Regions from separate parts of the Micromonospora sp. NPDC050187 genome, predicted to be linked through region 2. Evidence: riboswitches for the same ligand, from Rfam matches in the RefSeq annotation. Region 2 holds a riboswitch; the other holds the start of a gene.
What was found. Region 2 has a riboswitch for S-adenosylmethionine ahead of ACIBJE_RS31390 (aminotransferase class V-fold PLP-dependent enzyme). Riboswitches for the same ligand answer to the same signal wherever they lie in the genome.
Positions count from the first base shown of each region.

Region 1: another riboswitch for S-adenosylmethionine. It lies ahead of thrC (threonine synthase); the one in region 2 lies ahead of ACIBJE_RS31390 (aminotransferase class V-fold PLP-dependent enzyme).

Region 1 covers NZ_JBITJH010000022.1:66,075-71,411, reverse strand. Annotated here, with positions in the region: gene ACIBJE_RS26480 (DNRLRE domain-containing protein) at 1-99, opposite strand, end outside; gene ACIBJE_RS26475 (N-acetylmuramoyl-L-alanine amidase) at 256-1,086, shown strand; gene ACIBJE_RS26470 (hypothetical protein) at 1,277-1,954, opposite strand; gene ACIBJE_RS26465 (prepilin peptidase) at 2,057-2,788, opposite strand; SAM riboswitch class I at 2,892-3,027, shown strand; gene thrC (threonine synthase) at 3,040-4,326, shown strand; gene ACIBJE_RS26455 (GNAT family N-acetyltransferase) at 4,619-5,337, shown strand, end outside.
Region 2 covers NZ_JBITJH010000044.1:7,779-13,115, reverse strand. Annotated here, with positions in the region: gene ACIBJE_RS31395 (hypothetical protein) at 1-322, shown strand, start outside; gene ACIBJE_RS31390 (aminotransferase class V-fold PLP-dependent enzyme) at 569-1,843, opposite strand; SAM riboswitch class IV at 1,889-2,009, opposite strand; gene ACIBJE_RS31385 (sulfite exporter TauE/SafE family protein) at 2,175-3,131, opposite strand; gene ACIBJE_RS31380 (class I SAM-dependent methyltransferase) at 3,545-4,240, opposite strand; gene ACIBJE_RS31375 (ABC transporter ATP-binding protein) at 4,264-5,022, opposite strand; gene ACIBJE_RS31370 (ABC transporter substrate-binding protein) at 5,019-5,337, opposite strand, start outside.

The DNA.
Region 1 (5,337 bases), on a different contig from region 2:
GTGGAAGACCGTGGTGGTCACCGCCAGGGCGGGAGTCGGCACGGCGAGGGTCGCCGCCAGGACCGTGAGGACGAGTGCGCAGGCGCGGAGAGCTCTCATGCCTTCCAAGGGAGCCCGACGAGTGTCACCCGGCTGTCAAGACCGATCAACGAAGACTGATGTCTCCGTCACGGTGGTGCTGGTTCCCTGTTGACATCCGGATTCGGCCCGGCACGGTCGCCGGGCCGACGGTCCCCAACCGGAGACGGAGTCATCGTGAAAGTCCCCGGAGTTCCCTTTGTCCAGGGCCGCAACGCCTACGACGACCGTGACGGTCAGAAGTTCGGCATCGCGATCCACGCCACCGACAACACCGCCTCAGCCGAGGCGGAAGCCAGCTACGCCACCAGACGCACCGACGGGGTCAGCGCACACTTCTACGTCGACGCCGACTCGATCGTCCAGTCGCTGGACACCGCCGCCCGCGCCGGCCATGCCGGCTCCAGCACCGGCAACGAGAACGCCATCGCGGTGGAGATCTCCGGTCGTTCGTCCAGCAGCCGCCAGTGGTGGCTCGACAACGTGGCCTGGGGTCGGCTGGCCGAGGTGCTGGCGATCGTGTGTCGGCACTACGACGTCGCGCCCCGCCGGGCCACCGTCGCCCAGATGAAGGCCGACCCGAAGGTGCGGGCCTTCTACGGACACGACGACATGCGGTTGGCCTGGGGCGGCACCACCCACACCGATCCCGGCCCCAATTTCCCCTGGTCCCACCTGCTGGCCACGGTCGAGCAGGCCCTCAACCCGAGCGAGGACGACATGACCCCAGCCGAGTTCGTTGCCATCCTGAAGGACCCGACCGTGGCGAGTCTGATGCGGGCCCTGCCCTGGCAGTACAACGGCGGAGGCATCCCGGCCGGCTACTCTGCCCTCAAGGTGTTCAACACGATCTACGAGGGCGTCCAGAACCTCCAGGGTGGCAACCTCAGCCAGGAGGTGGTCCGAGGGGTGCTGGCCACGCTCACCCCGCAGGCCATCGCCGCCGCGATCCCGGACGACCTGGCCAAGAAGGTCGCCGACGAACTCGCCCGCCGCCTCGCCGCCTGACCCGGCCAGCTCTGCCCCGGCCCGGCGGCTCGCTCTCCTCGGGCCCGGCGGCTCGCTCTGCTCCGGGCCCGGCCGATTGCTCTGCAGGGGTCCCCTGCTCGGCAAAAAGCGGTAACAGGGGACCCCTGCTACCGACCAACCCAGCCGGCACTCTCGACGGCCCGGAACGTAGCGGCCGGCCGCCGGTGGCTCAGGGAGCGTACGGCACGTCGGTGTGGCTGATCTCCGGGAACCGGGTGCCGGTCAGCCGGTGCACGGCGGTACGACGGAGGTCCAGCTCGGCCATGGCCGCCCCCGGTGAGCGGGTGAGCCCGACGACGGTGGCCCGCTGGTCGGCGATGCGGATCGACTGGACCGGCGTTCGGTCGCCCACGTCGGTGGCGGTGACGTAGCGCGGCCTGCCGTCGACGTTGCGCCAGACCACCAGGCTCCAGAAGCGTCCCGAGCCGCCCGGATCGAGCATGACGGTGCCGACCGCGTCGACCGCGCCGTCACCGTCCAGGTCGCCGGTCGCGCAGGGCTTCTGGAGCAGCACGGTCGCACCGTCGCCCGTCCACCGTCCGTCGCGCAGCGGCAACGGGTTCGGGTAGCCCCGGTACCGTACGCCGTTGCTGCCCAGCTCCGCGTTGCGCAGGTCGGCGCAGGTGAGGGCACGTACCTTGCGGCGCGGTGCCCTGGTGGGGCTCGGACTGGCGTCGACCCGTGCCGGCCCGGCGTCCTCGTCCCGGTCGGCCGGCGCGACCTTCCCGGCCGTGGTGGCGGCAGCCGGTCGGGCGTCCCGGGACCGCTTCTTCTTGCCACTGCCGCCACACGCGGTCAGCACGCAGACCAGCACCAGCGCCACCACCGGAACCACGCTCCGACGCATCGACCGTCACCTTCCTCCACACAGGTGACCGGGACAGTAGTAGACCGTCGCCAGTGGCCGGACCAGCTGACCGTCCACCACGGACGAACGGCGGTCGGCCCCTCACCGGGCGGTGGCGAGCACCGCCAGCAGCGCGCCACCCAGGAGGGCCGGCCCGAACGGCAGCTTCGTCCGCCGGCGAACACGTCGGACGGCGAGGAGCACCAGCAGCACGGGCGCGTTCACCACCCAGGGCAGCACCACGCCGAGGAGCACCGCGTCCCAGCCCAGCCAACCCAGGTACCAGCCGAGCAGCGCGCCCACCTTTGCGTCGCCGAACCCGAAGCCGCCACCCGGCAGCAGGACCAGCCCGGTGAACACCAGTCCGACCGTCAGGCAGGCGAGCAGTCCGCGTAGCCAGTCGCCCCCCTGGCCGGTGGCGAGCGCGACGAGGCCGAGCAGCAGCGGCGTGGCGGCCAGCGCCGGCAGCACCAGCGCGTCGGGGAGCCGGTGGCAGGCGACGTCGACGACACCGAGCAGCACGCCCAGCACCGCGAGGGCGAGCAGGAGCGGCAGGACGGCCACCGTGCCGAGCGCCGCGGCAAGCAGCGCTCCGGCCAGCCCGGCGAGCGCGGCGGTGATCCACCAGGGGACGCCCAGCCGGTGTCCGTGGACGCAACGGCGGGCGAGCCATCCCGCGGCGCCGGGGCGCAGCGGTACGCCGCATCCGGAGCAGGACTCTCGGGGCGGCTCGCCGTACGGCACCGCGAGGCGGTAGCCCGCCGTGGGCAGGAGGGCTCCCGCCACCCCGCATCCGATCGCGGCCCCCACCACCGTCCCCATCCACAGCGGCACGCCCGCACCCTACCCGCGCCCGGACGGGTGGGATGGTTCACAGGATGGGAAGGGGGAGCGGAGGCGGGCTGGGCTGTGCGTATGCTCGCAAGCACAACTGAATACCTCATCCAGAGGGGCTGAGGGATACGGCCCGACGACGCCCCGGCAACCACCCCGTGCGCTCAAAGTTGAGCGTCCGACGGGGCAGGTGCCAAATCCGTCCCCGCCGCAGGGTGCGACGCGGGGAAAGATGAGAGGACCCCCTCGACATGACGTCGACGATCGTCGCCCCCGGTATCGACACCACTGCCAGCCCGGCCCGCGCCCTGGTCTGTCGCGCCTGTTCGGCGCGTTACCCGCTCGCCGCCCAGCACGCCTGCTACGAGTGCTTCGGGCCGCTGGAGGTCGACTACGACACCGCCGCGCTGGCCCGGGTCACCCGGGAGCAGATCGAGGCCGGGCCGCAGAACCTCTGGCGGTACGCCGCCCTCCTCCCCGCCGGCCAGGACCCGGCCACCCGAGTCACCCTCGACCCCGGGCTGACCCCGCTGGTCGCCGCCGGCAACCTCGCCGCCGAGCTGGGCATCACCGCCCCGCTCTGGATCAAGGACGACAGCGCCAACCCGACCCACTCGTTCAAGGACCGGGTGGTCTCGGTGGCGCTGACCGCCGCCAGAGCCCTCGGTTTCACCCGCTTCGCCTGTGCCTCGACCGGCAACCTGGCGAACTCCGTCGCCGCGCACTCCGCCCGTGCCGGGGTGCCGTCGGTGGTGTTCATCCCGGGCGACCTGGAGCAGGGCAAGGTGGTCACCACCGCCGTCTACGGCGGCGAACTGGTCGCCATCGACGGCTCGTACGACGACGTGAACCGCCTCTGCGGTGAACTGGTCGAGACCGACGAGTTCGAGGACACCGCGTTCGTCAACGTGAACGTCCGTCCGTACTACGCCGAGGGGTCGAAGACCCTCGGGTACGAGGTGGCCGAGCAGCTCGGCTGGCGGATCCCGGCGCAGGTGGTCATCCCGATGGCCAGCGGTGAGCTGCTCACCAAGGTCGACAAGGCGTTCAGCGAGCTGGTCGAGATCGGGCTGGTGGAGGCCCCGGCCGGCGGTTGGAAGGTCTTCGGCGCACAGTCGGCCGGCTGCAACCCGATCGCCACCGCGCTGCACGCCGACACCGACACCATCACCCCGGTCAAGCCGACCGGGATCGCCAAGTCGTTGAACATCGGCGACCCGGCGGCCGGCCTCTACGCCCTGGAGGCGGTGCGGCGCACCGGTGGGTGGATGGACTACGCCGACGACGAGGAGATCCGCGCGGCGATCCGGCTGTTGGCTCGTACCACCGGGGTCTTCGCCGAGACGGCCGGCGGGGTGACCGTCGCGGTGCTGCGCAAGCTGGTCGCCTCGGGGCGGCTGGACCCGACCGCCGAAACGGTGGTCTTCAACACCGGCGAGGGTCTGAAGACCATCGACGCGGTCGCCGGCCAGGTCGGCCCGACCCACCGGATCAAGCCGTCGCTGCGCGCCGCCCGCGACGCCGGGCTGCTCGGCTGACCCTGCTGGTCGTCCCGACGGACCAACCCGACCCGCCCGAACGGGTGATCGGGTCGATCCGTCGGGTAACCGACCGTTCGCCCAGGGTACGAAAAACCACCCGCCAGGGACTTGACGCCAGTAACCGGTCAGTTGCAGGATGCTTCCTGCGGGAGGGCGTTCGCCGAAGACTTCTCAAGCCTTACGACCCAACGCCGGCGGCGTTGTGCGATCGTCCCTCCCGACCAAAGCTTCCTCGGGCCAGCGATTTAATCGCTGGCCCGTTGCCGTTTCGGCGCGCACTCTCGTCGGCATGAGCATCGTCATCGTGTCGTTCGACGAGTCCGACCAGGCCGCGATCGACGCGGCGTTCCAGGTGGCCGCCGCCGCGCAGGCCGTCGACCTGCCGGATTTCCCACGGCTGTCCCGTCAGCAGTTCGAGGGCGCGATCCGGCACCCGATGCCCGACAGGTCGCTCCTGATGGCGGTGGCCACCCTCGACGGCGTCCCGGTGGGCCATCTGGCGCTCAACCTGCCGCAGGTGGAGAACGTCGACAACGCCGGTCTCGAACTGGCCGTCCATCCGGCGTACCGGCGGCGCGGCATCGGGCGGGCGTTGTACGAACACGCCGTACGGATGCTGCGCGAACAGGGTCGGAAGCGGATCATCGGGGCGTCGGTCGGGCCGCTGCCGGAGGGGCCGGAGCGGCCGGCCGTCGGCGCGCGGTTCGCCGCCGCGCTGGGTGCGCAGCCGGCGCTGGGCGAGGTACGCCGCCGGCTCGTGGTCGACCAGGTGGACCACGCCGCCCACGACACGCTGCTGGCCGACGCGCGCGAGCGGGCCGCCGGGTACCGCACGGTCACCTGGCAGGCGGTCACCCCCGAGGAGTACGTCGCCGACGTCGCCTACCTGGACAGCCGCCTCGTGACCGACTCGCCCATCGGGGATCTCGTGATCGAGCCGGACCGGGTCGACGCGGACCGGGTCCGGGGCATCGAGCGCGTGCTGACGGCCCGGGGACGGTCCACCTA
Region 2 (5,337 bases):
CGAAAATGGTGGCGCCGACGCGGTGATCAGCATCGCCCGGGGCAAGACAGCGGTCACCCGGGTCTACGTCCGCGGCAAGAGCACCTTCACGGTGCGCGGTGTCCGGGACGGGACCTACCAGATCTTCATGACCAGCGGCAAGGACTGGGACGCCAGGAGCAAGGCGTTCAGCCGGGACTGCGACTTCGAGAAGTTCGACGACCCGCTCACGTTCCGTACCACCTCGCGGACGTACACCGGTTGGACGGTCTCCCTCACCCCTGTGGTGGGCGGCAACGCCAGCACCAGCAGCGTCGACCCGGACCAGTTCCCCGGCGGTTGACGGCCCGGCTACCGCACTGCTGGTCTCCTTCGGCACGGCCGACAACCACCAGGTTGCGGCGGGCTGCGGCACGCGGCGGACGCGGTGGAGACGTTCCTCGCCGAGCGCTGACCCGCATACCGGGACCGCCCGGTCGGAGACGTTCCGACCGGGCGGTCCTCTGCACGATCACGCCCTCGGCGGTGGTCGCCCCAGCGGCCGGAGGGCTCGCTCGCCGATCCTCCGTTCCGGGTGCCCTGGGTCGGGTCAGCCGAGCGCGGCGAGGGCGGCGAGCAGGCGGTCCACGTCGTCGTCGGTGCTGCCCAGTCCGAGGCTGGCCCGCAGGGCGGTGGGCGGCAGGTCGCGGTGCCCACTACGTGCGGCGGCCTCGGCGAGCAGCCGCCGGGCCAACGGGTGGGCGCAGAACAGCCCGTCGCGTACTCCGATCCGGTGCTCGGTGGCGAGGGTCGCCGCCACGTCGGCGGAGTCCCGGCCGGCGACCACGAAGGAGACGATGCCGACCCGGTCGGCCGTGGGACCGAAGATCCGCAACTCGACGATATGCGGGAGCGCCGCGAGACCGGTGCGTAAGCGGGTCAGCAGCGCCTGCTCCCGGGCGTGCAGGGCGACGCGGTCCGTGGCGTCGAGCGCGGCACAGACCGCCGCCAGGGCCACCGCGCCGAGCAGGTTCGGGGTGCCGGCCTCGTGCCGGCCGGGGCCGGTGGTCCAGCGCACGTCGTGGGTCGCCGTCCCGACGTGCTCGGTGGCCCCGCCGCCGGCCAGGTACGGCGGTGCGGCGTCCAGCCAGTCCGCCCGTCCGACGAGCACGCCGGTGCCGAACGGGGCGTACAGCTTGTGTCCGGACGCGGCGAGGTAGTCCACGTCGAGCGCGGCCAGGTCGACGGGGGCGTGCGGTGCCAGTTGGGCGGCGTCCAGCACGACCCGGGCGCCGTGCCGGTGGGCCACCCGGGCGAGCTCCGCGACCGGCCAGCACTCCCCGGTGACGTTGCTCGCGCCGGTCACCGCGACCAGGATCGGCGTGCTGGCGTCGGTCCCCCGCCGCAGTTCGCGCAGGGCGGCGGCGAGCGCGCGTACCGCCGCGTGCGGCGAGTCGGGCACCGGTAGCCGGAGGGTCCCGGCCGGCCAGGGCAGCAGGTTCGCGTGGTGTTCACCGGCGAACGTGACGACCTTGGTGTCGGCGGGGAGCGCGTGGGCGAGCAGGTTGAGCGCGTCCGTGGTGTTCCGGGTGAAGACGACGTGATCGTCGGGGCGGACGGAGAAGAAGTCACCCACGGTCTGCCGGGCCTGCTCGTAGGCGAGGGTGCAGCGCCGGGAGAGTGCGCCGGCGCCCCGGTGCACGCTGGCGTACCAGGGCAGCAGCTCGGCCACCGCGTCGGCGGCGGCGCGGGCGCAGGGTGCGGTGGCGGCGTAGTCGAGGTTGATCTCGCCGGGCACCCCGAGCACCTGGAGCGGCTGGTACGGCGGTCGTGGCGCCGGACGGGATCCGGCGCGGACGGGCAGGGGTACGAGGGCAGTGGTCATGCCAGACCTCCGGCATCCAGGGACCCCGGTACGGCAGGGGGACGGGGCCCGCGCTTGCCCAGCACCTGATCGTGCTGGACCGGGTCATCACCCGGGGCACCCCACCGCGAACCTCGACGAGGGTTGCCGGCCAGCAAGCCGGGGCTTGTCGCTGGCACTCATGACCTGAGCCGCAGCATAGCCTCGGGGCGGGGCCCGGCCAACCCGGGGAGGTGGGCCACCCGGCGGGCGGACGACACACCGCCGTCCCGACAATCGTTGGCCGGAAAGGCGATCAGCCCCGCCGTCGCCAGCGAGGCTGATCGCCTTTCTCCCGTGTCGGTGTCGCGGATCACACGGTGGGGGTGGCGCTCTTCTCGTTCGGCCCGTCGGCTGCCGCAGCGGCCTCGGTCTCGGTCTCGGCGACGATGCGGCGTTCCTCGTCCCGGTTGGCCCGGTACTGGCGGATGGAGTACGCCAGGGCGGCGGCCCAGACGACGTAGATGACGGCGTAGAAGGTGTAGCGGACACCGTCGGACGCGTCGATCCAGTCGCTGCGCAGCAGGGTGCGGACGTTGGTCAGGATGATGACTCCGCCGACGGCCGAGCCGAGCACGCGCGGCGGAATGTGCCGGACCAGCCAGGCCGCGATCGGCGCGGCGATGGTGCCGCCGATCAGCAGCACGGCGACCCAGGCGAAGTTCACGCCCTCGGAGCCGATGCCGACGATGAAGCCGACGCTCGCGGCGACGGCGACGAGGAACTCGCTGGTGTCGATCGATCCGATGGTCTTGCGCGGCTCCAGTCGACCGCTGGCCAGGATCGCCGGGGTGCCGACCGGACCCCAGCCGCCGCCACCGGTGGCGTCGACGAAACCGGCCACCACGCCCAGCGGGGCAAGGAAACGCTTGCGCAGCGGCTTGCCGAGGTTGCCCTTGGGCAGACCCATCGCGGTGAACCGGATCAGGATGTAGAGCCCCAGCGCGAGCAGGATGATCGACATCAACGGCGCGGCGGTCTCGGTCGACAGGTTCGACAGGAAGGTCGCGCCGGCGAACGCACCGAGCGCGCCAGGGATGCCGATCTTCCAGACGACCTTCCAGTCGACGTTCCCGAACCGCCAGTGCGAGGCGCCGGAGACGAGTGTGGTGCCGATCTCGGCAAGGTGAACGGTCGCCGACGCCGCTGCGGGGTTGGTGCCGATGGCCAGCAGCAGCGTCGTCGACGTGACGCCGTACGCCATGCCGAGACTGCCGTCGACGAGTTGGGCACCCAGGCCAACCAGGGCGAGGAGGATGAGTTTTCGCATGTCTACCGCCAGTCGTGAAGGGGTGGCAGGTCGACCGGACCTTGTCGTCCGCCGAGTCGTCCAGTCAGGGTTGGTGTGGTCGGCCAGTTCCGTGAGCGCCGTTCCCACGGCCTGTCACGACGCGGGCGGACAGGCGGCTACGCCTCGGGAGGCGATCTGCTCTGCCGGCGGTCCCCGCACGGTGCGCGGCGAACCGTTCGGCACGCGTCGACGTCCGCATCGCGTAGCTCCTCCGCCTGCCGATCGGGGCCAGACCGAGGGGACGTGGCGACCCACGCGACCCCTCGTTCCCCCACATTCCCCACTAGTTCGATGGAGAATACGATGTATGCCGGCCCGGCGACAACCCCCGTCCCCGGCATGCCGGTCCGGGGCGGTCGGCAAGGGTCTTCTGATGCTCGGCCGTTGCCGCCCTACCGCCGGCCGGTGATCAGGAACTGCATCTGGTGCTCGTGGTTCGGGGCGACCCCGAACCGTCGGTCCAGTTCGTAGATCGACGTCAGCTGGGTCACCGTGACCTGGGCCAGTCCAGCCGCTTCGAGGACCGCGACGGTCTGGTCGATGGACCGCGCGGCGGCCAGGGGCAGGACGGCCTGGACCTGGGGGTCGTAGTGGTCGGTGAAGTTCTCCGAGGCGTTGTCCAGGCCGTCGGGGAACCAGGTGCTGTCGACCACCGCGATCGTGCCACCCGGACGCAGCAGACGGACCCAGTTGGCCACGGCGACCTCCGGCTCGCGCAGGGTCCACATCAGGTACCGGCTGGTGACCGCGTCGAAACTGCCGGGCGGGAAGTCCGGGTGGACGGCGTCACCGCGCCGGATCACAGGGCCGTTCGGCATGCCGGCGGCGTGCTGGCGGGCTCGCGCCAGCATGCCCTCGGCGAGGTCGATGCCGGTGACGCGGTGGCCGAGACCGGCCAGGACCATGGCGACCTGCCCGCTGCCGGTGCCGACGTCGAGCACGTCCGACGGCGCCGGCGGCAGGGCACCCTTCCAGACCTCCGACCAGGCCTGCTGGTCGACGGCGAGACGGTCGGGACGCTGCTGGTACTCGTCGTAGCTCGGCGCGCGGTCGGTCCAGTAGGCGTTGATGCGGTCCTGCGCCGTCATGCGGCACTCCCTTCGTCGTCGGTCTACTCGACCGGCCGGAACAGCAGGTGGATGGCGCCGTCGAGTTCCAGGCGCCGGATCCCGATGCCGTAGACGGGCTGGAGGACCGCCGGATCCAGCACCTCGTCGGTGGTGCCTGCGGCGACGACCCCACCCCCACCCAGCAGCACCAGGTCGTCGCAGTAGCGGGCGGCGAGGTTGAGGTCGTGCAGCACGACGATCGAGCAGGTGTCCAGGGTGCGTACCAGGTGCAGGATCTCGTGCTGGTAACGGATGTCGAGGTGGTTGGTCGGCTCGTCGAGCAGCAGGTGGGTGGCCTGCTGGGCGAGAGCGCGGGCGATCAGCACCCGCTGACGCTCACCGCCGGAGAGCTGGCCGAACGGCCGTGGGCCGAGGTGGGCGGCGCCGACCCGGGTCAGGCACCGGGCGGCGATCTCGTAGTCGGCGCGGCCCGTGCGCTGGAACGTCGACAGGTGCGGCCCCCGGCCCAGCAGCACCAGCTCCGCCACGGTGAGCGCCGTCTCGCCGCCGGTCTCCTGCACGACCACGGCCAGCCGACGTGCGGCTTCCCGGGACGGCAGGGCGGACAGTTCGTCGCCGTCGACCGCGACCTGTCCGGTGCTGCTGCGCAACGCACCGTAGAGCAGCCGGAGCAGGGTCGTCTTGCCGCTTCCGTTCGGGCCGATCAGCCCGAGGACCCGGCCTGGCCTCGCCGTCACGCTGACCCTGTCGATCACGGCGTTCGCGCCGTAGCGCCAGGTGACCTCGGTCGCCTGGATCACGGGGTGCCCTGGAAACGCTGCACGATCCGTTCCAGGCCGTCGATCGACAGCGGGGTGGGCGGCTCGGTGAAGTTGAACAGCTGGGTCATGACGTTGCCGTTGCGGACGGCGTTGAGGTTCTGTGCACCGGGCAGGCCGGTCAGTCCGCGCTCGACCGCCGCGGGGTCGCCGTCGCCGTAGAGCAGGATCAGCACGTCCGGGTTGCGACCGAGCAGTTCCTCGATGGTGACCTCGAAGACCCGTTCCCGGACGTCGCCGAAGGCGTTGCGGAAGCCGGCCGCCTCCAGTTGCGGGTGGGCCATGCTGGCCGTTCCG